DNA from 3 places in the Serratia sp. NA_112.1 genome. Region 1 is predicted to be linked to each of the others. Evidence: predicted binding sites of a transcription regulator. Region 1 holds the regulator's gene; each other region holds the start of a gene.
What was found. Region 1 encodes PurR, which represses purine synthesis genes. Its sites were predicted from a motif close to CANGCAAACGTTTGCNTG; they were not measured.
Positions count from the first base shown of each region.

Region 1 (10,817 bases):
CCAAAAACCATTCGATAATCTCTTTTGCGGCTGGCGCTGTCAGCCGCTCTCCCCTAATAGTTCCCGCAAACCTCATTGTTGTATTCAATCCCTTACCCGTTCCCCTGTATTTCATCGCGAAAATTGCTAATCTAAATACCCACAATAAAAACAGGTCAATCTATCGCCCATTGTTACGTCGGTGGACTGGCACTGTACAAGGAGAAAGCAATGTCGTTTGAACTTCCTGCATTACCTTATGAAAAAAACGCCCTCGAACCGCACATTTCCGCAGAAACCCTGGAATACCATTATGGCAAGCATCACAACGCCTACGTGGTGAACCTGAACAATCTGCTGAAAGGCAGTAAGTTTGAAGGGTTGTCCCTGGAAGAAATCGTTAAGGCCTCTGACGGCGGCATCTTCAACAATGCAGCCCAGATATGGAACCACACTTTCTATTGGCACTGTCTGTCGCCACAGGGCGGCGGTGAGCCTGAAGGTAAACTGGCTGAGGCAATAAATCAGGCATTTGGTTCTTTCGCCGCCTTTAAGCAGCAATTCAGCGACGCCGCAGTGAAAAACTTTGGCGCAGGCTGGACCTGGCTGGTGAAAACGCCAGAGAGTTCGCTGGCTATTGTTAACACCTCGAACGCGGCGACACCGCTGACCGGTGATGATAAACCACTGCTGACCGTCGACGTTTGGGAACACGCTTACTACATCGATTACCGCAACGCGCGACCTGCCTACCTGGAAAATTTCTGGTCACTGGTTAACTGGGCATTTGTGGAAAAGAACCTGGCGTAACGCGGGGAAAAACAATCAGGCGCAGCGAGCTGCGCCTGTTTTACTTGAGGGGATCAGTTCAAAGCAGCGGTGAAGCTGAAAGCAATAATCACGGCCAGCGCACAAACGGTGGTGAACAGTGACATTTTCAGATCGGTATCCATTACAACTCCTTTTCAGATTGGGTTGCCCAAGGGTAAAAGGCACACAATTAATGCGTCAAACCATTTTCACACAGTTAAACAATAAAATCTTGTTATCATTTCCCGGTTTATTATACCGATTACCTCTTCCACTTTGGCTCAATATGGGACAAAATTCGCAGTTCACAACTGTGTACCGGCAAAATGCCCCTCCTGACCAAGCGCTGACGACTTCAACACACTAAAAACTCAGTTTTCGCTTCTTTGGAGAAGGATCTACGCAGGCAAACGATTAACATCATACTTACATACTGCAACATGTGAGTTCAGGAGTCATTCTTTACATGGCAACGATTAAAGATGTGGCCAAACGCGCTGGCGTTTCCACCACCACCGTTTCGCACGTCATCAATAAGACTCGTTTCGTCGCCGAAGAGACTAAAGCGGCCGTTGGCGCTGCGATTAAAGAGCTGCATTACTCACCCAGCGCCGTAGCGCGCAGCCTGAAGGTCAATCACACCAAATCGATTGGCCTGCTGGCCACCTCCAGCGAAGCCCCCTACTTTGCCGAAGTAATCGAGGCGGTAGAAAACAGCTGCTACAGCAAAGGCTATACGCTGATTTTGTGCAACTCGCACAACAATCTGGACAAACAGCGGGCCTATCTGGCGATGCTGGCACAAAAACGTGTCGATGGCCTGCTGGTAATGTGTTCGGAATATCCAGACCAACTGCTGGGTATGCTGGAAGACTATCGCAATATTCCAATGGTCGTCATGGACTGGGGCGCAGCCCGCGGTGATTTTACCGATAGCATTATTGATAACGCCTTCGAAGGCGGCTATCTGGCCGGGCGTTATCTGATTGAACGCGGTCACCGCGATATCGGTGCCATTCCAGGCCAACTGTCGCGCAATACCGGTGGCGGCCGCCATCAGGGTTTTTTAAAAGCCATGGAAGAAGCCAATATCGAAGTACGCGACGAGTGGATTGTTCAGGGCGACTTTGAGCCGGAATCCGGTTACAAGGCCATGCACCAGATCTTGTCGCAGAAGCATCGGCCGACCGCGGTATTCTGCGGCGGCGACATCATGGCGATGGGCGCGATCTGCGCCGCCGACGAACTTGGGCTGCGGGTGCCACAAGACATTTCGGTAATTGGCTACGATAACGTGCGTAACGCCCGCTATTTCACCCCGGCGCTGACCACCATTCATCAACCCAAAGAGCGTTTGGGTGAGATGGCGTTCACCATGTTGCTGGACCGTATAATCAGCAAGCGCGAAGAGTCGCAGGTGATTGAAGTGCATCCAAAGCTGATTGAGCGCCGTTCGGTCGCTGACGGCCCATTCATCGATTACCGCCGCTAATTGCTATCGCCGGAAGCCGCTGTGGCTTCCGGCACCACTTCGCTTAGCCATTCCTGATTCAGCGTTTCACTGTCCCCCAGGTAATCCAACAGCCAGGCCATCGCCGGTGATGGCCTATTCTGCTGCCAGGTCAGGCAACAGGGGCTGGCCGGAAACGGCTGCTGCAGCTGCAACGCTACCAGTTCCCCACGCTGCACCAATGGCAAGGCCTGATGCGCCGGCATCATGCCAACGCATAGGCCGGCACACAGACAGTCCAGCGCCGAGGCCCAGTCCGGCACCACCAGCCGCCGTTGGTTATCCAGTGTCCAGGTGACCCGCTTGGGCAGATTACGCGAGGTATCTTCCAGACACAGGGACGGGAAAGGCCGCAGTTGATCATCATTCAACAGGCCGTCCAACGCCGCCAGCGGATGTTGCGGACTGACCACACACAGCCAGCGCATGTCGCCCATATCGCGAAAGGCAAAGCCGCCGCCGACCGGCACCGCACGCGTCGCCCCAATCGCCATATCAGCACGTCCGTCCACCAGCGCATCCCAGACGCCGTTAAACACTTCCAGTTGAACCAAAAGTTCTACGTCGGGAAAATGGCGATAAAAATCCAGCACCAGTTGGCGACAACGCTGGGGTTTAACAATGATGTCTACCGCAATTTTTAGTTGACCACGCCAACCGTTAGCCACCTGCTGGCACTGGCGGCGAGTGTCGAGCATTTTTTTGATGACACTGCGCGCTTCCTGCACAAATACCACGCCGGCCGGGGTCAGTTCCACGTCACGATGCCGCCGTTCAAACAGCGGAACTGCCAGCCATTGTTCCAATTGCCGCACGGTATAACTGACCGCCGAGGGCACTCGGTGCAGTTCCTGCGCCGCTGCGCTGAAACTACCTGTGCGGGCGACCGCATCTACCACATCGAGAGAATATTCAGACCACACAATCTTGCCTTCAATTTTTTTAACAGCACTTCGCAAATATTACCGTTTCACAAGCAGAGATCCAGCCGGATACACTTGCCGGCGCTAAAAACCTGCGACATTAAAATATTAACGAGAAATACCATGAGAAATTCCTTTGGTTTTATGTTCTACCTTGCCGGCCTGAGTATGCTGGGTTACCTGGCCACCGACATGTACCTGCCCGCCTTTGGTGTAATGCAGCAAGATCTGCAAATTTCCGCCGGGGCGATCAGTGCCAGCCTCAGTATCTTCCTGGCCGGCTTTGCCTTTGCTCAACTGCTATGGGGTCCGCTTTCCGACCGTCTTGGCCGTAAACCGGTATTGCTGATTGGCCTGGCGCTATTTGCGCTGGGATGCCTGGGCATGCTGTGGGTACAAAATGCCGTTCAACTGTGGTCACTGCGGTTTATCCAGGCGATTGGCGTCTGTTCCGCCGCCGTCACTTGGCAGGCACTGGTGATCGACCGCTACCGTGAAGGCAAGGCAAACCGCGTATTCGCCACCATTATGCCGCTGGTAGCCCTCTCACCGGCTCTGGCGCCACTGGTCGGTGCCTGGCTACTGAACCACATGGGCTGGCGTGCCATTTTCGCCGTGCTGCTGGGCATTACCGTCATTCTCTTGCTACCGACTCTGCTGTTGAAAGAAAACGCCAAATCTTTGCCTTCCGCAGAAAATAAAAACGCCCTGACCTTCTGGCAACTACTGAAATCTCCGGTATTCAGCGGCAGCGTTATCATCTTTGCCGCCTGCTCCGCCGGCTTCTTCGCCTGGCTGACCGGTTCACCCTTTATTCTTGGCGATATGGGGTACAGCCCAAATGATATCGGCCTGAGTTATGTGCCACAGACCCTGGCCTTCCTGTTAGGGGGTTATGGCTGCCGCACCGCGTTAAATCGCATTAATGGCAACACCTTACTGCCGTGGCTGCTGGTAGCTTATGGCATCAGTATGGTGACGTTATATCTGGTTGCCACGCTGACCGAACCCACGCTTACCACGCTGCTGCTCCCGTTCTGCGTGATGGCGCTGGCCAACGGTGCCACCTACCCAATCGTAGTGGCAAATGCGTTAACCCCGTTCCCGGCAGGCACAGGCAAAGCCGCAGCGCTGCAAAATACCCTGCAGTTGGGCCTGTGTTTTGTCGCCAGCATGCTGGTATCGGCCTTTATCAGCCAGCCGTTGTTGGCAACGGTGACGGTGATGGTTTCTATGGTAGTATTAGCCGCATTGGGCTATATGCTGCAACGGGGAAAAGTGATGGATGAACAGCAGGCGACGCGGCAGGAACATGCTAACTCAGCGTCATAATTGTATGTATTAATAATCACTTAAACAATATTTTTGCCGAGTGCGATTTACAGTTGAGTAAGCGTCTCGGCAAGCCTATACTCAAAACGACCTTTTAAAATAACACCTTTATAATTTCTTTATCACAAATTGCTGTTGTGTACGCGAATGGCGTCACACTTTTTTAAGGATTGTCTTTCCAGCGTTTCTTGCGCAGGAACCTTCTTAAAATTTTCCTCTGTTCATAGTCGGATATCAGGCACCACGGAACTTTTTGCCGTAGATAAACGTATGCACCCGCAGAATTTGTCTAAGCTATTTTTTGGCGGGTCATAAGTCAGAAGAAAGTGATGGAGAAGCTATGAGTTCATCGTGTATAGAAGATGTGAGCATCCAGGACAACCAATGGTATCGCATCGCTAATGAAATGCTCAGCATGGCCGGTATTGAAATAAACGGCTCACGCCCTTTCGATATTCAGGTTAAAAATCCCGATTTTTTTAAACGCGTGCTGCAGGAAGGTTCTCTTGGCCTGGGCGAAAGCTATATGGACGGCTGGTGGGAATGTGAACGGCTGGATATATTCTTTCAACACGTGGTCCGTGCCGGGCTGGAAAAGAAACTCCCCCGCCATTTAAAAGATACCCTGCGTATTGCCGCCGCGCGACTCACCAATTTGCAATCGAAGAAACGCGCCTGGATAGTCGGTAAAGAACATTACGATCTGGGGAACGATCTGTTTACGCAGATGCTCGATCCGCATATGCAATATTCCTGCGCCTACTGGAAAGAAGCCACTACGCTGGAAGAAGCGCAAGAAGCCAAGCTGCGGATGATTTGCGAGAAACTGCAGCTGCAGCCGGGCATGAGCCTGCTGGATATTGGTTGTGGCTGGGGCGGGCTTTCCGCCTATGCGGCGAAAAACTATGGTGTTTCGGTGGTGGGCGTGACCATTTCCGCCGAACAGCAAAAACTGGCACAGGAGCACTGCGTCGGACTGGACGTTGAAATCCGATTGCAAGACTACCGCGATTTACACCTGCAGTTTGACCGTATTGTTTCTGTCGGCATGTTCGAACACGTCGGTCCGAAAAATTACCACACCTATTTTAAAGTGGTGGAGCGTAATTTAAAACCGGACGGTCTGTTCCTGCTGCACACCATTGGCTCGAATCGGACAGATATGAATGTTGACCCGTGGATCAACAAATATATCTTCCCGAATGGCTGCCTGCCGTCGGTCTCGCATATTGCCCAGGCCAGTGAGGGGCATTTCGTGATGGAAGATTGGCATAATATTGGCACCGATTATGATCGCACCCTGATGGCCTGGTACGAACGCTTCAAACAGGCGTGGCCACTGCTTGCCCAGCGTTATTCGGATCGTTTCGAACGCATGTTCAGCTATTATCTGAACGCCTGCGCTGGAGCCTTCCGCGCACGTGATATTCAACTGTGGCAAGTGGTATTCAGCCCTAAAGGGGTCGACGGCGGTATTCGCGTAACACGTTAATTATCCTGCAGCGTAAACGACTATACCCTATGGATTTCGAGTTGCAGCTAGGCGCCCAGCTCGCTCACCCCCAGGCGCTTACTTGAGTAAGTAACTGGGGGTGACAAATCTGCCGGGAGCCGATTTGAACGCTGCAACTTAAAAGACGACGGGTATATCAGCCGCAATACACCCGGATGATTTTATCATCACTATCGCCGAGGAAATTCAGCCGGCGCAGGTTAAAGTCCATCGTGACCGCAGAGTTATACGGTATAGCGCGCACTTGCGACTCAATCTGCACGCCTTCCAGCGCTGACATCGGTTTGCCGACATAATTCTGATATTGCGCCGCGCCGCAGGTATCGTTCTCTGCATCCGCCGCTGTGTTGGCCGTACCCTGTTCCGGCGAGCTGCTACAAGCACTCAGCGCCAACAGCGCCGTTAACATCAACGTTTTCCCATAAAACTTCACGCGATAGCTCCTCTCTGGTTTGTCGTTCGTCAGATCTTCTGCGCCAGCGCACTCGCCGCCGCCATTGCCGCTTCACGGCTCGCCAACACCCGCTCGACAGTGTCAACCACCGCCTGCGTTTGTGGATCGATCTCAATATTCACCTTATCCCCCAAGCGTTTTTTGCCCAGCGTGGTGCGCTCCAGGGTTTCCGGGATCAAATGTACGCAAAAACGGTTATTCACTACTTCACCGATGGTCAGACTAATACCATCGATGCCAATGAAGCCTTTGTGCAGAACGTATTTCATCAGTTCCGCGTCCGGCATGCGCAGCCATATCTGACGATTATTCTCAGAGGTATAAATCTTGGCAACCTCTGCCGTGCAGATAATATGGCCGGACATCAGGTGACCGCCAATTTCATCATTAAATTTGGCCGCTCTTTCGATGTTGACCACGTCGCCCAACGCCAGCTCACCGAGGTTGGTCAGGCGCAGCGTTTCTTTGATCAAGTCAAAACTGACGCGGTTGCCCTCTACCGCGGTGACGGTCAGGCAGCAACCGTTATGAGACACCGACGCACCAAGCTCCAGCCCGGGCAGCAGTTCAGTGGGCATCTCGATGACGTGAGTACGGAAGTTGGATTTTTCATCAATGGCGACCAGCGGCGCGGTGCCTTGTACGATACCGGTGAACATGTAGGCCTCTTCTTTCTAAAAATGTTTAAAGCGCTTGGGGCAGTTTGCCCCAGTTGACGATGAAAACCAAACCCGAGGCGACAAAAAATCTGCAGTTGCGCATTTAATAACTATTTCATCACAGCATTTGCTTAACCCCGCCGAGCGGGTACAATCTTTTTGAGAAAATTCCGCTATTTTTAATTGTTGTCCTTTCACGACGACCCTTCCCTCCATCATAAATAAATAGAAAAGGTGTGTGCGTGCAGAAGTACTTAATTGAAGCGCGTAGTTTATTGGCCCTCGCTATCCCGGTGATCATCGCGCAAATATCACAAACCGCAATGGGCGTGGTTGATACCATTATGGCCGGTGCCTACAGCGCCACAGATATGGCAGCGGTTGCCGTCGGCACTTCAATCTGGCTACCGGCCATCCTGTTCGGCCATGGCCTGCTGCTGGCACTAACGCCGGTGATTGCACAGCTGAACGGCGCTGGCCGACGCGATCGCATCGCTCATCAGGTTCGTCAGGGCTTTTGGCTGGCGGCCGCCGTCTCAATGCTGGTGATTATCGTGCTGTATAACAGCAAGTTTGTCATCGACATGATGCACAACATCGACCCGCAGTTGGCGGATAAGGCGGTGGGCTATCTGCATGCCATTATGTGGGGCGCGCCGGGCTATCTGTTCTTCCAGGTGCTGCGCGGCCAATGCGAAGGCCTGTCGAAAACCAAACCGGGCATGGTAATTGGCTTTCTCGGCCTGCTGGTGAATATCCCGATTAACTATATTTTCATCTACGGTAAATTCGGTATGCCGGAACTGGGCGGCATCGGTTGCGGCGTGGCAACCGGCAGCGTCTACTGGTTTATGTTCCTGGCGATGCGCTGGTACGTAAAACGCACCCCTTCCCAACGCGACATTCTGCCGCACGAAGGCAGCAACCTGCGGCCTGACTGGTCGGCGATGAAACGCCTGTTCGGCATTGGTCTGCCGGTGGCGCTGGCACTGTTCTTTGAGGTCACGCTGTTCGCTATCGTCGCCCTGCTGGTGTCGCCACTGGGTATTGTTTCCGTGGCCGGACACCAGATTGCACTTAACTTCAGCGCACTGATGTTTGTATTGCCATTGTCACTGGGTGTCAGCGCAACTATCCGCGTCGGCTATAGGTTGGGTGAAGGCTCGGTTGAAGGTGCGCGAATAGCCGCCTATGCGGCTATTGCCGTAGGTATCGCCATGGCCTGCTGCACCGCGCTGTTTACCGCCACCTTCCGTGAGCAAATTGCCCTGCTGTATAACGACAGCCCGGCGGTGGTTGCCATGGCCTCGCACCTGATGCTGCTGGCGGCCATTTACCAGATTTCTGACTCTATTCAGGTGATCGGCAGCGGCATTCTGCGTGGCTATAAAGATACCCGTTCAATCTTCTTCATCACCTTTATAGCCTATTGGATCCTGGGTCTGCCGAGCGGTTATGTGCTGGCGCTGACCGATATCCTGGTACCGGCTATGGGGCCAAGCGGATTCTGGATTGGCTTTATCATTGGCCTGACCTTCGCCGCCATCATGATGGCCATGCGCATGCGCTGGCTGCAAAAACAACCGGCGGTACTGATCCTGCAGCGATCCACCCGCTAAGGGTCGCTGTCGACCGGCAAGTCAAACCGGTCGACAGCTTCCTTACCCTGATTTGCAGAAAAAACCACCGCACTGCACATAAGCGCAGCAATCACGTGAAATACCGGATAAAATTGCGTTTTTCTCCTTGCCAGCACGCAGGTTGCTCGTTAATATTCGTCCCCGCTGTCAGCCATGACAGACAGGAAAAGATGCGTCCGTAGCTCAGTTGGTTAGAGCACCACCTTGACATGGTGGGGGTCGGTGGTTCGAGTCCACTCGGACGCACCAAATTCCTAAAAGCAGTACAGTGCGTCCGTAGCTCAGTTGGTTAGAGCACCACCTTGACATGGTGGGGGTCGGTGGTTCGAGTCCACTCGGACGCACCAAATATCTAAAAGCAGTGCAGTGCGTCCGTAGCTCAGTTGGTTAGAGCACCACCTTGACATGGTGGGGGTCGGTGGTTCGAGTCCACTCGGACGCACCAAATCATTGTTTCCCCAGTTTCACCCTATCGACTCGCGCCCCTCCACCGTTAACTCGCCGGTACGATCCCGTAGCTTTGCTCCTGTCACCGCAAGCCGTATCAGGTATCATCGAGGCGAATACCTTATCAGGACCGAATCCATGCTGACATTTACCGCCCAGACCCCGTTCGAAAAACTCGACAACGGCCTCATCCGTCGACAAGGCATCATGAGCAACGGCGCCCGTGCCACCGAAGTGAAATTTGATGCCGGAACCTTTGGCCAGTTGCAAAAGCGCGATTTCGCTCTGCAAACGCAGGTGGTTTCCGGTGAGTTCGAATTCACTCTGGGCAATGACATTCAGGTGGTGGTAGCCGGTGAAAGCATCATGATTCCTGCCAACACCGCCAGCGGTTGTTTCTGTCTGGCGGCAGGCACCCTATGGGAAATTGTCACCACAAACTGATCGATAATACCTGCATTAATAAAGCGGTTATTTGCGCAACAAACACCGGCTAAGGGTTTGCATTTCGCCATATTTACTACTGATTTGACAGAACCGAGGTTTTGCATCGGTTTTTTATTTTGTTTCCCATAACAATGCCTTTATAATGCGCAACGTCTTTCAGTTGAATGGTTTCAGCCCTTGATCTGCGAAAACGCAATAACAACACATTTTCATCTCATCACGTTGCGCAGCATCCCCGCATCCCGGCGCGGGCTGAATTTTTCCGCCCCATTTCGACTCTGGTCACCTATCCTTAACAGTGTTTTGCACCATCAGGCACGACTCAAATCCCTTATCAGTGGCCTGACCGCTGGTTTTATTCGTTTTATTATCCATCACAACTTGTAGAAAACTCCGTCATGAAAAAGACCAAAATTGTTTGTACCATCGGTCCAAAAACCGAATCGGAAGAAATGCTGACCAACCTGCTGAATGCGGGCATGAACGTAATGCGCCTTAACTTCTCCCACGGCGATTATGAAGAGCACGGCAACCGCATCAAGAATATGCGCGCCGTGATGGCGAAAACCGGTCAGAACGCCGGCATCCTGTTGGATACCAAAGGCCCGGAAATTCGCACCATGAAACTGGAAGGCGGCAAAGACGCGGCGCTGGTTGCCGGTCAGACCTTCACTTTCACCACCGATCAGAGCGTTATCGGCAACAACGAACGCGTTGCAGTAACCTACGCGGGCTTTAGCGCAGATCTGAAAATCGGCAACACCGTGTTGGTGGATGACGGCCTGATTGGCATGGAAGTCACCAATGTGACCGAAAGCGAAGTTGTCTGTAAGGTACTGAACAGCGGCGACCTGGGCGAAAACAAAGGCGTTAACCTGCCGGGCGTTTCCATCCAGCTGCCTGCACTGGCCGAGAAAGACAAGCGCGACCTGATTTTCGGCTGCGAACAGGGCGTGGACTTCGTTGCCGCTTCCTTCATCCGCAAGCGTTCTGACGTGCTGGAAATTCGTGAGCACCTGAAGGCCCACGGCGGCGCGCAGATCCAAATCATCTCCAAAATTGAAAACCAGGAAGGCCTGAACAACTTCGACGAAATCCTCGAA
Region 1 covers NZ_JBQZFO010000003.1:404,955-415,771, reverse strand. Annotated here, with positions in the region: gene ACUTQ5_RS09845 (C40 family peptidase) at 1-18, shown strand, start outside; gene sodB (superoxide dismutase [Fe]) at 211-789, shown strand; gene cydH (cytochrome bd-I oxidase subunit CydH) at 843-932, opposite strand; gene purR (HTH-type transcriptional repressor PurR) at 1,256-2,281, shown strand; gene punR (DNA-binding transcriptional activator PunR) at 2,278-3,222, opposite strand; gene punC (purine nucleoside transporter PunC) at 3,346-4,554, shown strand; gene cfa (cyclopropane fatty acyl phospholipid synthase) at 4,895-6,046, shown strand; gene ACUTQ5_RS09810 (I78 family peptidase inhibitor) at 6,204-6,500, opposite strand; gene ACUTQ5_RS09805 (riboflavin synthase subunit alpha) at 6,530-7,180, opposite strand; gene ACUTQ5_RS09800 (MATE family efflux transporter) at 7,423-8,799, shown strand; tRNA gene ACUTQ5_RS09795 (tRNA-Val) at 8,993-9,069, shown strand; tRNA gene ACUTQ5_RS09790 (tRNA-Val) at 9,091-9,167, shown strand; tRNA gene ACUTQ5_RS09785 (tRNA-Val) at 9,189-9,265, shown strand; gene ACUTQ5_RS09780 (cupin) at 9,406-9,711, shown strand; gene pykF (pyruvate kinase PykF) at 10,113-10,817, shown strand, end outside.

Region 2 (10,817 bases), on a different contig from region 1:
AGGTTTCAGCCGCCAGATCGCGTACCCGATTGAACAGCACGCTGTGGTTATGCGTCTCGTCACTCTTCACCAGAATCAGCACCGCTTCCGGCTCATTGAAGCCGGTCAGGTACCAGAAATCGCTGTTCTGGCGGTAAGGATATTCAGTATCGGCACTGCGCGTTGCTTCCGGCGCAGAGAAAATAATCGCCGCACTGGCCGGAGCCATTTTCGCCAACAGCGCCTGACGGCGGCTGTTGAATTCCTGCTGAGTCATCACCTTCTCCTGAAATCAATCTGCCTGTGCTCACGGCCTTAATGTCGTGAAATCGGGTATTTAGTGCAAGGTCGGTTTGGCATTTTCCGGTGCCGTCGGCTTGCGGCGGGTAAATTCGGTGTGGCACAAAATGGCCGCCATCCGCACATACTCCACCACTTCCTCCAGAGAGTGATCAAGCTCTTCCTGGTCTTCGTCTTCTTCATAACCGAGTTGGGCTATGTTGCGCAGATCGTCGATCGCCTCACCCACCTCGTCTTTCACCTGAGCCAGTTTCGGCTGCATCATGCCGAGCCCGAGCAGGAAATGGTTCACCCAACCGCTCAACGCGTCGGCGCGATCGAATACGCTGACCGTCTCGCCTTCCGGCATCATCAGCTGGAACATGAAATCGTCGTCTTCCAGCGTTTCACGTGTGATTTCATGAAGTTGCTGGAGAGGTTGGCTCAATGCCTGCGGGAAGGCCACGCCTTCGTTAGTCAGATCGTACACCAGCGACTGCCAGCCGGCGTCGCGGCTGCCACCGCACAGCAGGCCGCTGATCAGGCCGTGCATTTCTGCTGCGGTCAACGCCACCGCTTGCTGGTTGAGGGCAAGGGTCAAAGATTGGTAACTTGGAAATGTATTCTGTATAGACATGCGTATTCGTCATCGTTGGCAGGATAAGTTCGTGTTATGCTACCACCAAGGTCCGTCGCTGTACCAGATAAGCACGACACCTCAGTGGCTAGTTATAATCGTGATGTGTCAGATCTCACACACTGCCGGCAGGGAACAAAATGAAGCTAAATACGCATTTTGAAACCCTTTTTTGACTGGTAATGTCTGTCGCAGTAGATTACAACCAGGTACTGAAAAAGGGGTTGTATCTTGGTACCGAGGTATATATAGTGGCGCCCGCTTTAGACGACCCGGTAGGGGTTGATTGAGGCTGGCGCGAAATTTAGGCAGGAAGGTGGCATGTCTGCACAACCAGTAGATATTCAAATTTTTGGTCGCTCTTTAAGAGTCAATTGCCCGCCAGAACAACAAGATGCGTTGAACATGGCAGCGGTCGATCTTAACGAACGGTTGCAAGATCTTAAAGTTCGCACTAGAGTCACAAATACTGAGCAGCTCGTTTTCATCGCGGCATTGAATGTTTGTCACGAACTTGCTCAAGAACGGTTGAAAACCCGTGATTATGCGTCCAATATGGAACAACGCATTCGCATGCTACAACAGACCATTGAACAGGCATTGCTTGAACAGGGTCGCATCTCTGAACGTCAGGATGCACAATTCGAATAACTTAAGTTGCTGATATCCAAGATTTTGGCAATGAGTAAAAAATTTCTCTGAGATGTTCGCCAGCGGGCCAGTCCCCTGAGCCGATATTTAGTACCAACAGAATGTGATGATCCGCGATCGGTGTGCATGCTCGGCCCGCCGAGAAGCCTTAAGATTGCGACAGCACGTTCACCTTGAACCATGGGTTCAAGGGTTACAGCCTGCGACGGCATCTCGGAGATTCCCCCTTCCTCAGCGGTAAGTGTGCTGACTATGTTTTTTCAAGCCCAGTATGCCCAGCAGCGGCAAAATATCCGTAACCAAATTCGTCAGCGTCGACGCGCCCTAACCTCTGAACAACAAAATAACTTTGCCCTGCAAACTGCCGAACGCATCGCTGCGCATCCACGCATCCAGGCGGCACACAGCATTGCAGTATTTTTGTCGTTTGACGGCGAGTTGGATACCCGTCCGCTGATTGAACGGTTATGGCAACAGGCCAAGCAAGTCTACCTGCCGGTGTTACACCCGTTTAGCCCCAGTAACCTGCTGTTCCTGCGTTACACCCCGGAAACGCCGCTGGTTAACAACCGTTTCAATATCCTTGAGCCACAGCTCGATGTGCGCAACGTCCTGCCGGTCGGGTCACTCGACGTGGTGCTGACGCCGCTGGTGGCGTTTGACAGCTCGGGCCAGCGTTTGGGGATGGGCGGCGGTTTTTACGATCGCACCCTGCAAAACTGGCAAAATGCCGGCCCCTACCCGATCGGGTTGGCGCATGACTGCCAGCAGGTGGAACAACTGCCGGTGGAACATTGGGATATCCCGCTGCCGGAAATCGTTACCCCAACGAAAAATTGGACATGGCGGATAGCCGAATAGCAAAAGGCCGGATAAATCCGGCCTTAGGTTGCTGACAAAGCAGGAAAAAGCGTGGTTTTTCCTGCTTTGTGGTGAACAGGCGAAAATCAATAAATTGATTTTCCTGATTTTTATTTATCAGCCTCTACTCGCTCTGGGCAGGAATGAGGTTTGTCATCAGTCTGAGGCCGGATAAATCCGGCCTTTTTTGTCACCGCGTTTTCAATCAGAGCAGCAGGCGAGCACGGATAGTGCCATCAATCGCCTTCATCCGTTGCAGTGCAGCATCGGCACGTTCGGTTTCCGCTTCGATATCGATAACCACATAGCCGATTTCCGGACCAGTTTGCAGGTACTGCGCGGCGATGTTCACCCCTTCTTCAGCAAAGATCTGGTTAATCTGCGTCAGTACGCCAGGGCGGTTTTCATGGATGTGCAGCAGTCGGCTGGCGTTAGGGCCATGCGCGGGCAGTGATACCTCCGGGAAGTTTACCGCCGACAGGGTCGAACCGTTGTCGGAGTATTTCGCCAGCTTGCCGGCCACTTCATCACCGATATTTTCCTGTGCTTCCTGAGTAGAACCACCAATGTGCGGGGTCAGGATCACGTTGTCGAACTCGCACAACGGTGAGTTGAACGGCTCGCTGTTGGTAGCCGGTTCTTCCGGGAAGACATCGATCGCCGCACCGGCCAAATGCTTGCTGGCCAATACTTTGCACAGTTCAGGAATATCCACCACGGTACCGCGCGAGGCGTTGATCAGAATCGAACCTGGCTTCATCAACGCCAGCTCTTCTGCGCCCATCATATTCTTGGTCGACAGGGTTTCCGGTACGTGCAGCGTCACTACGTCGCTCATATTGAGCAGATCGGACAGGTGGCGCACCTGTTGGGCATTGCCCAACGGCAGCTTGTTCTCGATATCGTAGAAGAACACTTTCATACCCAGACCTTCAGCCAGGATCCCCAACTGGGTGCCGATATGGCCGTAGCCAATAATCCCCAGCTTCTTACCGCGCGCTTCAAACGAGCCGACGGCCAGTTTCTGCCATTCGCCACGGTGCGCTTTGGCGTTGGCGGACGGAATGCCGCGCAACATCAGCAGCAGTTCGCCCAGCACCATTTCTGCCACGGATCGGGTATTAGAGAAAGGTGCGTTAAACACCGGAACGCCGCGTTTGGTCGCCGCCTTCAGATCAACCTGGTTAGTACCGATACAGAAACAACCTACCGCCACCAGCTTCTCTGCGGCAGCGAAAACTTCTTCGGTCAGATGCGTGCGCGATCGGATACCGACGAAGTGAGCATCGCGGATCGATGCCTTAAGCGATTCGGTGTCTAACGCACCTTTGTGATATTCAATGTTGGTATATCCGGCAGCCAGCAGATTATCTACCGTGCTCTGATGAACCCCTTCCACCAACAGGAATTTAATCCTGTCTTTCTCCAATGATACTTTTGCCATTTACCCGACCCTATGTTCAGACTTCAGAAGCGGCTGTTGTGAAACAGCACGCATCCAACATAACAAAAATAACGCAGGCGGCAATACAAACGATTGCCCGCCCGTCAGTACAAGGCTCAGCGTTGTTGGCGGTTTCTGGCAGAAAATGCCATAGGGAAAGAAATAGGCAGAAGCTTCGTGGAGCTATCGCTCGCAATGTGACATATGTCACCAAATTTGGCGCTTTTAATAAAAGATATTTTAACCAGTGAATTATGCGGCCCGGTGGGATCCAAGACCGCATACCTGCTGGGGTACTACATTATTCGACAACCTTCACGCCGCCAGGCGTACCCACCAGCGCGACATCGGCCCCCCGATTAGCGAACAGACCCACGGTCACCACACCGGCGATGCCGTTGATTTTGTTTTCCAGCGCGATGGCGTCCATGATGTTCAGGTTATGCACATCGAGGATCACGTTGCCGTTATCGGTCAGGACATTCTGACGATACTCCGGCAGCCCGCCCAGCTTCACCAGCTCACGCGCTACGTAAGAGCGAGCCATCGGGATCACTTCTACCGGCAGCGGGAATTTACCCAATACTTCAACCTGTTTGCTGGAATCAACAATACAGATAAATTTGCGCGCGATAGCAGCAATGATTTTTTCACGCGTCAGTGCAGCGCCACCGCCTTTGATCATCTGCATATGACGGTTGATTTCATCCGCGCCGTCGACATAAATATCCAGTGAATCCACTTCATTGCTGTCGAAAACGTGGATACCAAGGCTTTTCAGCTTGGCGGTGGAGGCGTCAGAGCTGGACACCGCCCCTTCGATCTGGTGCTTGATCGAGCCGAGCGCGTCAATAAAATGGGCGGCGGTCGAGCCAGTGCCGACCCCAACGATGGTGCCTGGGGTAACGTAATCCAGTGCTGCCCAGCCAACCGCTTTTTTCAGTTCATCCTGCGTCATAATATGTCCATTGCCTCTGTACGAAAACGTGTGCGTATTATAGGGTAAATCGCTATTTTTCACTCAGGCAGGATCACACTTCTTCACGCCAGGCCGCATTTTTAGGCGCGGTGCGACAAGATGACCCGGTGATTTTCTACCTGTAATACACCAGAGATGTGGCATAGTGCCTGTATCAATTTACTTTAAGGGATATCTTTCCGATGAAACGCCCAGACTATCGAACGCTGCAAGCGCTGGACGCGGTGATCCGTGAGCGTGGCTTTGAGCGCGCCGCGCAAAAACTTTGCATCACACAATCGGCAGTATCCCAGCGCATCAAACAGTTGGAAAACCTGTTTGGCCAACCGCTGTTGGTGCGTACCGTGCCGCCACGTCCGACCGAGCAGGGCCAAAAACTGCTGGCGCTGCTGCACCAGGTGGAATTACTGGAAGAAGAGTGGCTGGGTAACGATACCGGCATTGATACGCCGTTGCTGCTGTCGCTGGCGGTTAACGCCGACAGCCTGGCGACCTGGCTGCTACCGGCATTGAAACCGGTACTGACCGACTCCCCTATCCGCCTGAACTTGCAGGTAGAAGACGAAACACGCACTCAGGAACGCCTGCGCCGTGGTGAAGTGGTGGGCGCGGTGAGTATCCAGCCGCAGCCGCTGCCAAGCTGCCTGGTGGATCAACTGGGCGCGCTGGATTATTTATTCGTCGCCTCGAAGGGTTTTGCCGAGCGCTATTTCCCTAACGGGGTTACACGCTCCGCGCTGCTCAAAGCGCCGGCAGTGGCGTTCGATCATCTCGACGACATGCACCAGGCTTTCCTACAGCAGAACTTTGATCTGTCGCCGGGCAGCGTGCCCTGCCATATTGTGAACTCGTCGGAAGCCTTCGTGCAGTTGGCACGCCAGGGCACCACCTGCTGTATGATCCCGCATCTGCAGATTGAGAAAGAGTTGGCTTCGGGTGAACTGATCGATCTGACGCCGGGCCTGTTCCAGCGCCGCATGCTGTTCTGGCACCGCTTCGCGCCGGAGAGCCGCATGATGCGTAAAGTGACAGATGCCCTGCTGGAGCATGGCCGCCAGGTTCTGCGCCAGGATTAAATAGAAAAGGTTGCTGTTCAGGTTGTTTTTAAGCCCGCGATACCCGGGCCTAGCGCACCGAGGGGCACTCCGGCAGCTAAAGCTGCTACGACCCCATCGGCACGCTCTCCCTAATAACGGGCTTTATCAGTAGTCTGAAAGACCAATCTTATACCCTAAATAATTGGAGTTGCATCAAGGCGGCCAAGGCAGGAATCCCCAGGAGCTTACTCAAGTAAGTAACTGGGGTGACTGCCTGCAGCCAACACAGATGCAGCTTCAAGTATGACGGGTATATTACTGAGCGGCGTTGCGCTGCAACTCAAATACTACATCCACCTGATCGTCAAAGTGAATGCTTTGCTGTTCGTAGGTTTGCGCCGCATCACTTTCTGCTGCCGCACCCGCCGATTTATACATGCGCGCTACCGGCATCGGCTGGTAGTTGGCGACATGGTAACGAATGCTGTATACCGGCCCCAGCTTGGCGTTAAATCCTTTCGCCAGAGAAGCGGCTTGCTGAGTCGCGTTCTCGATGGCCTTCTGGCGCGCCTGCTCACGGTAGACGTCCGGTTTTGCCACGCCCAGCTCAACGGAACGGATCTCATTGAGACCGGATTTCAACGCCCCGTCCAGCAGCTCGTTCAACTTGTCCAACTGGCGCAATGTAACCTGTACCTGACGAACGGCACGGTAACCTTTCAACACCGACTCACCGGTTTTCAGGTAATCATATTCCGGTTGAGTGCGCAGGTTGGCGGCGCTGATGTCTTTCTTCTCAATATTGTTTTTCTGCAGGAAATCAAAATATTGCGCGACGCGCTCATCAACCTGCTTCTTCGCCTGGGCGGCGTCTTTGGATGAAACGCTGACCTCTATCGCCAGAGTGGCAATATCGGGTGTCGCGTCAACGCTGGAGGTACCCGAGGTCACTACGTGCGGCCCTTCCGGCACTTCTGCCGCCTGCAGCGCCAGAGGTAACGTCCCTAATCCAATCATTGCGGCCATAGCCAATGCTTTAAGCTTCACGGTGTCTCCTTGATGACAGGCTTTAACTGATTACCAGCCTGAAAGGCCAGTTCCTTGGCATCAAAGCTAGCATATCGCACGGGGTTTTGAATTCGGATTAGTGACAAATTCTTATAAACTTGCCCCTTGCCAGGCCAACTGCAAGGCGATACCCCACATCACCCCCCCAACCAATGTATTAATGATACGCTGCGCCATTTGGGTTTTCAGCCACGGTGCCAGCCAAGAGGCCAACAGCGCCAGGGCGAAGAACCAAACGACGGAAGCGCTGACCGCCCCCAGCGCAAACCAGGAACGTACGTCCGGCGTCAGTTGGCCCCCCAAACTTCCCAGTACCACAAAGGTGTCGAGATAGACATGCGGATTCAACCAGGTCACCGCCAGCATGGTCACCACCAGCCGCCAGCGGCTTTGTTTCAGCTCCTCCGCCGTCGCCAGTGCCAGTTGCCTGCTAAATGCGGTACGAAACGCCCCCCAGCCATACCACAGCAAAAAAGCTACCCCACCCCAGGTGACCAGCGCCAGCAGCAGAGGCGAGCGGCTCAGTAAGGCGCTACCACCGAAAATCCCGCCGCAGATCAGCACGATATCGCTCAGCGCACACAGCGACGCAACCATCAGATGATACTGTCGGCGAATCCCCTGATTCATGACAAAAACGTTTTGTGGGCCAAGCGGCAAGATCATCGCGGCGCTCAGAGCGAAGCCCTGCAAAAAGACAGCTAACATGGTATTCCTCACAGAGAAAAAAGCGCCGTTAAGCGGCGCGTATCGGGCAATACGCGCATCATAGGAGGAAAAAATTATTAGGTGAAATTGATATTTCTAATCAACTATCAGCAATGCTAATAATCAGGCGGGAATAACAAATCCCAGCTCCTGAGAAATACGCTGTGCGGTCGCCAGCACCGGCTTAATCAGGGCCTTGACACCAATCTGTTGCAGTTTCGCAGTCGGCAATGAGACCGACACCGCATAGGGCACCCGTTGTTGAATATCAAATACCGGCGCCGCCACGCAGGACACCCCCAGCTCATTCTCTTCGCGATCCATCGCCATGCCCTGCTTGCGAATATCGGCCAGCTCCTCATACATCTTTGGCAACTCAGTGATGGTATTACGCGTCAAGGTCTGAATTTCATGCTGATGGGTTTGCCAGTAACGATCGGGGTATTCGCTGTTGCCGTAGGCCATAAAAATCTTGCCCATCGCCGAGCAGTACAGCGGCATATGCTGGCCGATATAGGCACGGGTACGCATCATGCCGGTGGTCGGTTCCAGCTTGTAGATCAAAATGACATGGTCATCTTCGCGGCTGGAGAAGTTGACCGTCTCCCCCACTTCCAGATTGAGCCGTTCCAGGTGCGGTGCAGCGACATGGATAATATTCAGCGAAGAAAGCGCCTTCTGACCGATAGAAATAAACTTGGTGGTCAGGCGATAGCTGCCGGGCGACGGTGCCTGAGTGACATAGCCGCTCGTATGTAGCCCTTGCAGCAGGCGATGGACGGTACTTTTGTTCATGCCGGCCAACTCAGACAGGTGCGCCAGTGGGCAGCCGTTAGGGAAGTTGCTCAGAATCTCAATCAGTTGCAAACCGCGGAACAGGCTTTGGCTACCCAAGGGTTTGTCTTTCTTGTCATCTTTCTCGTCGACAGCTTTCAGGCTCATAGCGCAATTTCTCCAGTGTCGAGCCGCCAGCCAACGCCACGGCGTGGTAAACGGGCCCTTTGCCGGGAATGTTACCCCAAGGCCCGCATCAGGTGAAGACGGAACGCCGTTTCATTGTCGTCAGCGGGTTAAAAACCCGCAACACTCCGCTAACTTCCGAAGTGAGTTGTGCGTCACAATTCTGCAAAGAGGTAAATAACAAATTGTTTTAAAAGGATAATTAAAACTCCTCCGGCTTTGCTTTAGATCGGCAATCGGCATATTATTTTTGAAATTGAATTTCATATATTGAAATATAAAGGCGATTTAACCACCATAAAGCATCACGCCGTTCGCGGATGCAGAGACCAGGGGCGCATCACATGACACCAGAAAATGCGGAACAACCCATTCTCACCCTCAGCCATATCGTCAAACGCTTTGGCGGCAATGTCGCAGTGAATGACGTCAGCCTGCAGGTGATGCCGGGCGAAGTCCTGGCCTTGCTGGGTGAAAATGGCGCGGGCAAATCGACGCTGATCAAAGTACTGGCCGGGGTTTACCCGCGCGACGGCGGCGATATTCAGTTTCAAGGGGCCAGCATAGCCTCCGCCGCGGCGATAAAAAGTGACAGCCGCCAGCCTATTGCTTTTATTCATCAGGATCTCGGGCTGATCGAGTGGATGACGGTGGCGGAAAATATGGCGCTGGTGATGGGTTTCCCGCGTCGTTTCGGCCTGATCGACTGGCGCGACAATCACCGCCGCGCCGTTCAGGCACTGCAGGATGTCGGCATCGAGTTGGATCCCGACGCCAGAGTCTTCGAACTGTCGCGTACCGAAAAATCGCTGCTGGCGATAGCCCGAGCAGTCGCGGTGAATGCTGAACTGCTGGTGCTGGATGAACCCACCGCCTCGCTGCCAGCCAACGATGTGCGCCACCTGTTTGCGGTGATTAACCGGCTACGTGCCAAAAAGGTCGGCATGATTTACGTCACCCACCGGCTCGATGAAGTGATCGAAATTGCCGATCGGGTGTGCGTTATGCGCGACGGCCGTTATGTGGCGGGTGGCAATACCGCCGACTATTCGCTGCGCGATCTGGTGCAGATGATCGTCGGTGAAGCTATGGCGGACGACCAGCGTGAACCTCTGCCCGAACATCGGCCACCCGTGCTGCAGCTCAGTAACGTGGTGGTCGGTGATATCGGTCCGGTCAGCTTCACTTTGCAGCCTGGGGAAATGCTGGCGCTGGCCGGTCTGCGCGGTGCCGGACAGGAAGAGATTGGCCGGTTGCTGTTTGGCCTGCGTCACGCTGATGAAGGCCAAATCCGCTTTCGCGACCAGCCTTACACCGCCGGCAGCCCACAGCAAGCCATGGCCTGCGGCGTCTCCCTGGTGGCGGGCGACCGCACCGGCGAAAGCCTGGTGATGTCGATGAGCGTGCGTGAAAACCTGTTTATCAACCCTGTGGCCAGCGGCCACAAACTACTGTCACGCTACAGCCGCCGAGCCGAGATCGGTGCCAGTTGGTGGAAAGTGCAGTTGTTCGACGTACGCCCCAAGGACGTCAATATCGATATCAGCGCCCTGTCCGGCGGTAACCAGCAAAAGGTAGTAATGGCACGCTGGATGCATTTAGGCGCCCCACTGCTGATCCTGGAAGATCCCACCGCCGGCGTAGACGTCGGTGCGCGAGCGGAAATCTACCATCTGTTAAATAAATCCCTGGAGGAAGGCGTGGCGGTATTGGTTATCTCCAACGACTTTGAGGAGATCGCCCATATCTGCAATCGCGCACTGGTGTTTAACCGGGGAAAAGTCGTCGGCGAGCTGAAAAATCAGCAGGTGTCATTCGCCAATTTATTGGAACTGGCCTCTGCCAGCGCCGGGGAAATTCTCGAGACAAGGTTAGAATCTGAGGTGGGTCATGTCTAAAACATCTGTTAAATCAACGGCTCTTGAACAAAGAGTCAGCCTGTCGCAGGACGGCACCGGCCCGTGGCTGATGCAGCTACTTACCCGCTACGGCCTGCTGCTGTTGTGCTTTGCGCTGGTGCTCCTGTTTTCACTGATATCCCCCACGTTTGCCTCAATGCTGACGCTGCAGGCTATCCTCTCCAGCAAAGCCAAGATCGCCCTGTTGGCACTGGCGGCGACCATCCCGATGATCGTCGGCAAAATTGACCTTAACGTCGGCTTCGGCATCGTGCTGTGGCATATCCTGGCCATTACCTTACAGGTGGAATACGGC
Region 2 covers NZ_JBQZFO010000007.1:160,615-171,431, forward strand. Annotated here, with positions in the region: gene pepP (Xaa-Pro aminopeptidase) at 1-256, opposite strand, end outside; gene ACUTQ5_RS15575 (YecA/YgfB family protein) at 317-895, opposite strand; gene zapA (cell division protein ZapA) at 1,217-1,546, shown strand; RNA gene ssrS (6S RNA) at 1,588-1,770, shown strand; gene ACUTQ5_RS15590 (5-formyltetrahydrofolate cyclo-ligase) at 1,799-2,407, shown strand; gene serA (phosphoglycerate dehydrogenase) at 2,613-3,851, opposite strand; gene rpiA (ribose-5-phosphate isomerase RpiA) at 4,153-4,809, opposite strand; gene ACUTQ5_RS15605 (LysR family transcriptional regulator ArgP) at 5,013-5,906, shown strand; gene ACUTQ5_RS15610 (oxidative stress defense protein) at 6,183-6,914, opposite strand; gene argO (arginine exporter ArgO) at 7,026-7,643, opposite strand; gene ACUTQ5_RS15620 (IclR family transcriptional regulator) at 7,767-8,585, opposite strand; gene ACUTQ5_RS15625 (sugar ABC transporter ATP-binding protein) at 8,948-10,501, shown strand; gene ACUTQ5_RS15630 (ABC transporter permease) at 10,494-10,817, shown strand, end outside.
Region 2: the regulator PurR is predicted to act here: its motif matches at 3,934-3,951, upstream of serA (phosphoglycerate dehydrogenase).

Region 3 (10,817 bases), on a different contig from region 1:
CAGCCGCGGTGTGGCCAAGCACAGTTACCACACCAAAGGCCAGGCGATGGACTTCCATATCGAAGGCATCCAACTGAGTAATATCCGTAAAGCGGCGTTAAAAATGAGCGCCGGTGGTGTAGGATATTACCCACGTAGCAACTTCGTACACATTGATACCGGCCCGGTGCGGACCTGGTAATCGCTGTGCACCATAAGTGAGTCGCGTCAGCCCGGCAGGGTATGGCGCCGTTGTCGTTGGAGCCTTATGAAATACCACATTATTCCCGTTACCGCTTTTAGTCAGAACTGCAGCCTGATCTGGTGTGAGAGCACTCAGCAGGCGGCGTTGGTCGATCCCGGCGGTGAACCTGAAAAACTGAAGGCCGAAATAGCCAGACAGGGCGTAACTGTTACGCAGATCCTGCTGACTCATGGCCATCTCGATCACGTTGGCGCTGCCGCTGAGCTGGCTGAGCATTACCAGGTGCCGATCTTCGGCCCGGATAAGAGAGATGCTTTCTGGCTGGACGGCCTGCCTGCGCAGAGCCGCATGTTTGGGCTGGAAGAGTGCGCACCGCTGACGCCAACCCAGTGGCTGGAAGAAGGGGATAGCGTGCAGGTGGGCGAGATGACGTTCAAGGTGCTGCATTGCCCTGGCCATACTCCTGGCCATATCGTGTTTATTAATGATCAGGCGCGATTGGCGCTGGTGGGCGACGTGCTGTTTAACGGTGGCGTTGGGCGCAGTGATTTCCCACAAGGCGATCACCAGGCGTTGATTAACTCGATCCGCACCAAACTATTGCCGCAGGGTGATGACATGGCGTTTATTCCAGGTCATGGGCCAATGTCGACCTTCGGTCAAGAGCGTGAAACCAATCCGTTCCTGCGTGAAGAGCCGGCCATCTGGTAAGTTATTTCCGGCAGAAATAACTCCTGGTAGAAATAACGAAGGGGCGCTTTGAGCGCCCCTTTTGCTATGTGTCATGCGACGGTTTTACAGCACGGCGACGATGGCTTCGCACAGCGGCGCCATATTGTCCGGTGTCATGCCGGCAACGTTAACGCGACCGGAGTTAACGGCGTAGACGCCAAACTCGTCACGCAGACGCAGCACCTGTTCTTTGGTCAGCCCGCTGAACGAGAACATGCCGTTCTGATTGATGATAAAGCTGAAGTCTTGCTCAGCGCCTTTCTCCTGCAGGGTATTCACGAACAGCTGGCGCATACGATGAATGCGTTGACGCATGTCGGTCAGCTCCTGCTCCCACAGCGCACGTAACGCATCGTCGCCCAGGATGGTTGCCACAATGGCAGCACCGTGTGACGGTGGGTTAGAGTAGTTGGCGCGGATGGCGGCTTTCACCTGGCTGAAGGCGCGGTCGGCGGTTTCTGTGTCAGCAGCAACGACGGTGCAGGCACCCACGCGTTCGTTGTAAAGACCGAAGTTCTTCGAGTAAGAACTGGCGACGATCAGCTCCTGATGTTTGGCGGCAAAAATGCGCAGGCCCTGGGCATCTTCTTCCAGACCATTGGCAAAGCCCTGGTACGCGAAGTCGAACAGCGGCAACCAGCCGTTAGCCACAGACAGCTCGGCCAATTGTGCCCACTGCTCTGGCGTTGGGTCGATGCCGGTTGGGTTATGGCAGCAGCCGTGGAACAGCACCACATCGCCGGTCTGAGCCTGTTTAAGGCTGCGGAGCAGACCATCGAAGTCCAGCGCATGATTGGCTGCATCGTAGTAGGCGTATTCCAACACTTCCAGACCGACCGCACCAAACACGTTGTTGTGGTTCGGCCAGCTTGGGTTGCTGATCCAGATGCGTTTCGCGCTGGTCTGGTTGGCGATGAAGTCAGCTGCTACACGCAGGCCGCCGGTGCCACCAGGCGTTTGTGCGGTACGCGCACGCTTGTCGGCAATGATTGGGCTTTGTTTGCCGAACAGCAGCTCTTGCGTGCAGTTGGCGAACGCCGGAATACCTTCAATGCCGAGATAGTTTTTGGTGGTCTCATTTTCCAGGAGATACTGCTCAGCTTTTTTAACGCTGGTCAGCACCGGAGTTTTACCGGTTTCATCTTTATAAACGCCAATCCCCAGGTTGATTTTGTTAGGGCGGGTGTCAGCGCGGAAAATGTCGGTCAGACCCAGGATAGGATCGGCAGGTGCAGCAGTGATTTTTTCAAACATGTCAGGTGTTTCCATGGCTCGGAGTTAAGCAGACAGAAGCATCAGGGTAGCGCCAGTGATGCCCTTTGCCAACCGTTTGCGAGAAAAACACCGCGATCTTGTGAAGGGGGCAGGTTAGGCAGAAAAAATGGCGGGGAAGGGCAAATCGGCAGGATAAAAATTCACAGATGGCGCACAAACAAAAACAGGGCCGAAGCCCTGTTTTTTTAACTTATCCGACAGTGAACCGCCGTTAAGCGCGACAACTTAGAACTGGTAAACCAGGCCTACACCAACAACGTTGTCTGTTGATACACCGTTAGCGCGGGTGTAATCATTTTCGTCCAGCAGGTTGATTTTGTAATCAACGTAGGTGGACATGTTTTTGTTGAAGTAGTAGTAGGTAGCTACATCAATGTATTTCACCAGGTCAGCATCGCCGCCGGTGAATGCGCCGTTGCCTTTCAGCTGCTTGCCTTTAGACTGCAGGTAAGCCAGGGAAGGTCGCAGGCCGAAGTCGAATTGGTATTGGGCAACCAATTCAAGGTTTTGAGTTTTGTTAGCGATCTGATTAGCAGAACCGTATGGCGTGGTATTACGAGATTCGCCGTAGAACGCTGCCAGGTAAACGTTGTTGGCATCGTATTTGGTACCCAGGGCGTATGCATCAGCTTTATCGCCGTTGCCGTCAGCTTTCTGGTATTTAGTACGGTTTGAAGAGAAGTATGCGCCGCTAACGCTAACGCCTGCGCCGATGTCATAGGCAACAGATGTACCCCAACCGTCACCGTTCTGATCTTTCAGGCTACGGTTGTCATTTTCATTCTTACCCTGGTATTGAACGGCAAAGCTCAAGCCGTCCACCAGCCCGAAGAAGTTGCTGTTACGGTAGGTAGCCAGACCGTTAGAACGACCAATCATAAAGTTGTCGTTGTTCTGATACATAGTATCGTCACCGAACACCGGCAGTTGGTCAGTGTAGGCCATAACGTCATAGATTACGCCATAGTTACGACCGTAGTCGAAGGAGCCGTAGTCAGCGAATTTCAGACCAGCGAAGCCCAGACGAGTCTTGGTGCCTTCGGTGCCCTGAGATTCAGCGTGGTTAGCCTGAACGTTGTATTCCCACTGGCCGTAACCGGTCAGTTGGTCGGCAATCTGAGTTTCACCTTTGAAGCCGAAGCGAACGTAGGTCTGATCGCCATCGTCGCCATCGTTTTTAGAGAAAGTATGGCGTGCATCAACTTTACCGTACAGATCCAGCTTGTTGCCGTCTTTGTTATAGATCTCAGCAGCGTTTGCTGCACCAGCCGCTAACAGAGCCGGGATTACCACTGCAAGAATGTTGCGCTTCATCATTATATTACCCTCATTGGTGTTATTCGGACACCTTTGCCACTGCCGCCAATAATTCTTTTGAACTATTGTTGATAGATTGGTGTCGTCCTGTGTCTGCACGCAGTGTTCCATTCACAGCCGGGTTAATCTAGAACGAAAATGCTACTAATGTCCCAATGAGGTTTCAAAAAGAAAGTATTTGTAACTAAATGTAATATTAAGGGAACTTTGTGACGTGGGTCAATATAAATAAATGCGAAAGGCCAGCAAAGCTGGCCTTGGTTTTGTAACTAAATTAATTGGGAAATGTATTATCTGATTAATTAAAAGGTTGCATTACGTGGTGTACGTGGGAACGGAATGACATCACGCACGTTTTGCACGCCGGTTACATAGGCGATTAAACGCTCAAAGCCCAAACCGAAACCGGCATGAGGCACGGTGCCGTAACGACGCAGATCGCGATACCACCAGTAGTCTTCTTTATTCAGCCCCATGGCTTCCAGACGCTGATCCAGTACGTCCAGACGTTCTTCACGCTGAGCACCGCCGATGATTTCACCAATGCCCGGAGCCAGAACGTCCATTGCGGCAACGGTTTTACCGTCATCGTTCATACGCATATAGAAAGCTTTGATGTCTTTCGGGTAGTTTTTCACGACTACCGGCGCTTTGAAGTGTTTCTCAGCCAGATAACGCTCATGTTCGGAAGACAGGTCGATCCCCCAGGAAACCGGGTTTTCGAAAGTCTGGCCGGAAGCGATCAGGATTTCCACCGCTTCGGTGTAATCAACCTGAGCAAAATCGGAAGAAACAAAACGTTGCAGGCGGTCAATGGCATCTTTGTCTACGCGCTCGGCGAAGAACTGCATGTCATCCATGCGCTCGTTCAATACGGCCTGGAATACATACTTCAGCATTTTTTCCGCCAACTCGGCGATGTCTTCAAGATCGGCAAATGCCACTTCCGGTTCGATCATCCAAAACTCCGCCAGGTGGCGGCTGGTGTTGGAGTTCTCGGCGCGGAAAGTCGGGCCGAAAGTGTAAATTTTCGACAGCGCACAGGCATAAGTTTCGCCGTTCAACTGGCCGGAAACGGTCAGGAAGGCTTCTTTACCGAAAAAGTCCTGGCTAAAATCGACAGCACCTTTATCGGTTCGCGGCAGATTTTCCAGATCCAGGGTTGAAACGCGGAACATTTCACCGGCGCCTTCGGTATCCGAGGCGGTGATCAGCGGGGTGGAAACCCAGAAGAAGCCATTCTCGTGATAGAAACGGTGAATGGCTTGTGCCAGCGTATGACGTACGCGGGCAACGGCACCGATCAGGTTGGTGCGTGGGCGCAGGTGAGCCACTTCGCGCAGGTATTCGATGCTGTGACGTTTGGCCGCCATCGGGTAGGTGTCTGGATCGTCAACCCAGCCAACCACTTTAATCGCGGTTGCCTGCAGTTCGAAACTCTGACCTTCGCCCGGAGATGCTACCACAATGCCGGTGACTTCAATGGAACAGCCGGTGGTCAGATGCAGCACTTCATCCTGATAATTCGGCAGAGAATTATTAACGACGGCCTGTAACGGATCAAAGCAGGAACCGTCATAGACGGCCAGGAAGGAGATACCAGCTTTAGAATCTCTCCGGGTACGCACCCAACCGCGCACGGTGACTTCACTGTCAACCGTAGCACGGCCTTGCAGTACGTCGACTACAGGCACTACGCTCATAGATTTCTCTCTTTAATAATTTGGTTTAGAAATAGCTTATAACCCAGGAATATGGGGATGTTGCTATGTTACTTGGCACGGTGCAGAGCACAAGTAGAAATCGCCGTATCGGCGCAACATTTCTTGGGGCTGGGTGAAAAGGGAGCAACGGAAAGGACTATATAAAGAAGAAAAAGCCGACATGAGGTGTCAGCCGGCTTTTTAACGTTCATCGGGCAGGAGGCTAGCTCGCTTTTTTTACCAGCGGCAGATCGAAGGCTTTGCGTAACGCTTTTACAAAGGCCTGATCCTGACAGATGGTTTTACCTGGGCTGTCGGAGAGTTTTGCCACCGGTTTGCCTTTGCATTCGACCAGTTTGATAACGATATTCAGCGGTTTAACCCCGGGAATATCGCAGGTCAGGCGCGTGCCTATACCGAACACCAGGTTGACGCGCTGGTAAAAGTGGCGATAAAGCGCCAGCGCCTTGTCCAGATCCAGGTTATCGGAGAACACCAGCGTTTTGCTCATCGGATCAATCCCCAGCTTCTGGAAATGCGCGATGGCTTTTTCGCCCCATTCAAACGGATCGCCCGAGTCATGGCGTAGGCCCTGATAGCGCTGGGCAAACTGCGGGCCGAAGTCACGCAGGAAGGCATTCATGGTGATGCAGTCGGTCAGGGCAATGCCGAGCTGATCGGGATATTCATCCAGCCAGGCTTGCAGTGCTGCCCGCTGACTGTTGGCTAACACCGGGCTTATCTGTTGATGCGCCTGGAACCATTCATGGGCCTGGGTACCTACTGGCGCAAGACCAAGCTGGTGCGCCAGATCGTAATTGCTGGTACCTACCAGATAGGGGAATTCGCTTTTCAGCGTGCTGACGATAGCGTGCTGTACAGGTTGTGAAAAACGGCGGCGAGTGCCGAAGTCCATCAGCTTGAAACGCGAAATATCAACATCGCTACTCACGGCTTTAAACTGCGCGAGTTTGTTACGCAGGTGGGCTACCGCCATCTCTGGCGTGACCTCCGGTGAGCGGTGGCGATGTACCACTTCGCTGATCACCGCCAGCAGCGGAACCTCCCACATGATCACTTCGCGCCACGGGCCAGCAATACGAATATGTAGCTTGCCCTGGAGGTTTTCGATCTGGACCTGTTGCGGATCGTAGCGGAAATCGCGCAGCCAGTTCAGGTAATCCTCACGGAAGAAGGGTAGCCCTGAGAGATAGTCGAACTCAGCGTCTGTCAGCGCCAATTGGCTCATCAGTGCGATTTGCGCACCAATTTCGTCGGCATATTCGCCAAGCAGCTCATCACCACGGCAGCGGAATTCTGCCGCCACGCTGATAGCGGGGTAGCGATGAAACACTGCTTGCTGCATATGAAGCTTGTAGGCATCAGTATCAAGCAGAGATGTCAAAATCGGGGAGGCGTATTGAGTCATAGCGCGTTACTGCATCCTCGTCAGGCGCGTGTCCAAATCCGGATAATCAAAAAAAGTGGGGGGAGTATACCCGGATTATCCTGTTATTGAAGCTGCATCACACCACAATTCATCGGAGCGGGTCGAGGATTAAACGTGCCTTTATCTTGGCTTGCCATCAGGATGGCGGCTGAAAACTCAGATAAGCCTGTAAGGTGAATGACTTAGGCTAATTAGTCATAAAAATTATAATGTTAATTATTTTAAACAACAAATCAGATAAAACCGCTCGGGGTGTGAATGCCGATCCGGTCCTTGCCGTTATTTTTGCTGAAATAGAGCGCTTCATCCGCTTGTTTGATAGCCATTGGCAACAGCCGGATGTCTCTCACCTGGGCAATGCCACTGCTGGTGGTGAAACGAACATTTTGCCCGTCGGCTATTGTCAGGGTTAATTGGTGGGTTCGCTCGCGTAGCTTGGACATCACTTCGCGTGCGTTCTCCAACGTACAATGCCTGAGGATCACGGCGAATTCTTCACCGCCATAGCGACAGAAAATATCACTGGAGCGGAAGGTACTCTGCAGCAGTTTACCAAAAGCCACCAACACCAGATCGCCGACATGGTGGCCGTAGCTGTCATTGATATTTTTGAAGTTATCGATATCAATCAGGCAAAAGGCCAGCGGATAGCTGCTGGCGGCCAGCGATTCGCACTCGCGGAAAAATTTGCGCCGGTTATAGATGTTGGTCAAAGGGTCAAGAAATGAAGAAGCTTCCAGCTCTTTGATCAGCAAATGTTTTTCATTCTCCAGCGTCACCTTTTCCATCTGATACTGTTTCAGCTGTTTAATGGCATCGCTGATGGCCATTAACTCCTGGCCGTAGAACACCTCATTGCGATCGATGTTCATATTACCGCGCGACAGCCGCAAAATATTATTATGTGTTTTCGTTAACCAGCGGCTGATATTGGAGCAATAAACCAGCGTCGGCAGAAAAATAAACAGTGCAATCAGACCGGCTAGGGAAATCATGCCGTAAATGGCGGTTTGGCTGCCATAGATTTGATGCTGATAGGCGGTAACCTCCAGCTCAAAACTACGCTGGAAAAGCCGCTGGGACAGTTCACTGAGGTTTCTAACATACTGACGGATAGATTCAGTGGGATAAGCCGTATGGGTATCCACAGCGGTATACAGCTCGGTGGTAATGCGGCTGATTTGCTGGGGCGACAGATGTTCGAGGGCCTCATTGACCAACAGGGTGGTCTGCACATCATTATAGGTCAGCTTCATAAATATCAGCCGGGTGCTTAGCGCCCTCAAGACTCCGGTCAACTGAACGGCTTTCAGATAGGCGACCTTACGCTCCAGTGGGTTGGTATTGACGTCGATAACCTGATCGACCAGCTCAGTGACGGACAAATTCAGCCGGTTATTTAACCGCACAGCCTCCAGAAATAAAAATGAATCGGCATCGACCATGCGGTTGTCGTAGCTATAACGGTAATAGCTCTTGCTGGCCTGAGAAATATAATAGGCGCTATTGATATTAAACAAATTGGCATTGATGTCGGTTATATGAGAAAGCTGCAGGTTGTCGTTATTCAACAGCTGTTCCATCAGGCTGAGCATGGACAGTGCGGCGATTTTTTGCCGAATGCCAAGCTGTTGCGATATGGCACTGTCGAGATGCGGCCGAAAACGGGCGATTTTCACCCGTGCCAATCGATCGGCGTCCTGCCACTGCTGTGGCGTAATTTCAGGATCTATCAGACTCAGACGTTTTAAACGGTGCGCTAATAAAGTGGCTTGAAAAGCTTCGGAAATCTCTTTGGCTCGGGTAATTTTGTACAGGTTAAGCTGATTGTCGCGATAGTCGGTATTGGCCTCGAGCAGCTCATCGGAAATGAACAGGGCGAAAGAGGACATCAGGGCAAAGGTAAAAAAATAGATCAGATATTTTACTTTCATATGCACCGCGCGTCCTTGAGCCAGATTAGTTAATTATATCACTGCGGCTCCCAGGCTGTCTTGGCTATACCCGCCTGGGCGCTGTGACCAGCAAAGTGCTGCTGAATAAGAGTTGCTTGCCCGTGGGCCCTGAGAAAGTCGAGCTGTTTACCCAGCGACTGACGCCCGTGAAGCGTAAATCCCTAAGAATATTTTTTAGCATTAAATGCTGATTTTCATTCTGTCTGAGGTCAGGGAGGCTGACCGTGTGGGCAATTCGTCGACAATATTAGGATCCACCTCCGATTTCTCTGCTCTGGTAGCCCGGCATCTCTGGGTTTTTTTTGTAGCTGTGATACAGTTTATTTACAATCAGGCTCATCAAAATTTCTGCTCTTTCCCCACTGCGAAATAACCCCAAGATGAAAGCCTGGCACCTGTAACTCACTGAGACGTCGAAGGGTTTTTATGACACAACAGCCACAGGCGAAGTATCGCCATGATTATCGCGCGCCAGATTACACCATTACTGACATTGACCTGGATTTTGAGCTGGACGCAGAGACCACTCGCGTCACCGCCGTCAGCAAGATTAAACGCCAGGGCGCAGCTGACGCGGCACTGGTACTGAACGGTGAAGATCTGACGCTGGTGAGTATTGAGATCAACGGCCAGCCATGGACTGCCTATCAGTTGCAGGATAACAAACTGGTTATCATGCAACTGCCAGCACAATTTACCATGACCATCGTCAATGATATTCACCCGGCGAAAAACACCGCGCTGGAGGGGTTGTATCTGTCCGGTGAGGCGCTGTGTACTCAATGTGAGGCCGAAGGTTTCCGCCACATTACCTATTATCTGGATCGCCCGGACGTGCTGGCCCGCTTTAGCACCCGCATTGTGGCTGACAAGGCTCGTTATCCGTTCCTGTTGTCAAACGGTAACCGCGTAGGCCAGGGTGAGCTGGAAGACGGACGCCACTGGGTGCAGTGGCAAGATCCGTTCCCAAAACCTTGTTACCTATTTGCGCTGGTGGCCGGTGACTTCGACGTGCTGCGCGACAGCTTCACTACCCGCTCTGGGCGTGAAGTGGCGCTGGAACTGTTCGTTGACCGTGGCAACCTGGATCGCGCCGATTGGGCGATGACCTCGCTGAAGAACTCAATGAAATGGGACGAAACCCGTTTCGGACTTGAGTACGATCTCGATATTTATATGATCGTCGCGGTTGACTTCTTCAACATGGGAGCGATGGAGAATAAAGGGTTAAATATTTTTAACTCCAAATACGTGCTGGCAAAAGCCGAAACCGCCACCGACAAAGATTACCTGAATATTGAAGCGGTGATTGGCCACGAATACTTCCACAACTGGACCGGCAACCGTGTGACCTGCCGCGACTGGTTCCAGCTCAGCCTGAAAGAAGGGCTGACGGTGTTCCGCGATCAGGAGTTCAGTTCTGATCTGGGTTCACGTCCGGTTAACCGTATCGATAACGTGCGCGTGATGCGCGGCGCGCAGTTCGCTGAAGACGCCAGCCCGATGGCGCACGCTATTCGTCCGGACAAAGTGATCGAAATGAACAACTTCTACACCCTGACGGTGTATGAGAAAGGGTCTGAAGTGATCCGCATGCTGCACACGCTGCTGGGCGAAGAGCAGTTCCAGAAAGGCATCCAGCTGTATTTCGAGCGTCATGACGGTAGCGCGGCCACCTGCGATGATTTCGTTCAGGCGATGGAGGATGCATCCAACGTTGACTTGTCGCTGTTCCGCCGCTGGTATAGCCAGTCCGGTACGCCATTGCTCACCGTGCGCGATGAATACGATGCCGAACTCCAGCAGTATCGCCTGCACGTCAGCCAGAAGACCGAACCGACCGCCGACCAGCCGCAGAAATTGCCACTGCATATTCCGCTGGATATCGAACTGTACGACGCGCAAGGCAATGTAATTGCTTTGCAGAAAGACGGCTCTGCGGTCAATAACGTCTTGAACGTGACCGAGGCGGAGCAGACTTTCGTGTTCGACGGCGTGGCGCACAAGCCGGTACCGTCCCTGCTGCGTGAGTTCTCCGCGCCGGTGAAACTGGATTATCCGTATAGCGATCAGCAACTGACTTTCCTGATGCAGCATGCGCGCAATGAATTTGCCCGCTGGGATGCGGCCCAGAGCCTGCTGGCCACCTACATCAAACTGAACGTGGCCAAACATCAGCAGAAACAACCGTTGTCGCTGCC
Region 3 covers NZ_JBQZFO010000001.1:857,329-868,145, forward strand. Annotated here, with positions in the region: gene ACUTQ5_RS04125 (YcbK family protein) at 1-181, shown strand, start outside; gene ACUTQ5_RS04130 (MBL fold metallo-hydrolase) at 248-895, shown strand; gene ACUTQ5_RS04135 (amino acid aminotransferase) at 980-2,170, opposite strand; gene ompC (porin OmpC) at 2,417-3,508, opposite strand; gene asnS (asparagine--tRNA ligase) at 3,811-5,211, opposite strand; gene pncB (nicotinate phosphoribosyltransferase) at 5,435-6,640, opposite strand; gene ACUTQ5_RS04155 (GGDEF domain-containing protein) at 6,895-8,595, opposite strand; gene pepN (aminopeptidase N) at 9,043-10,817, shown strand, end outside.
Region 3: the regulator PurR is predicted to act here: its motif matches at 2,236-2,253, upstream of ACUTQ5_RS04135 (amino acid aminotransferase).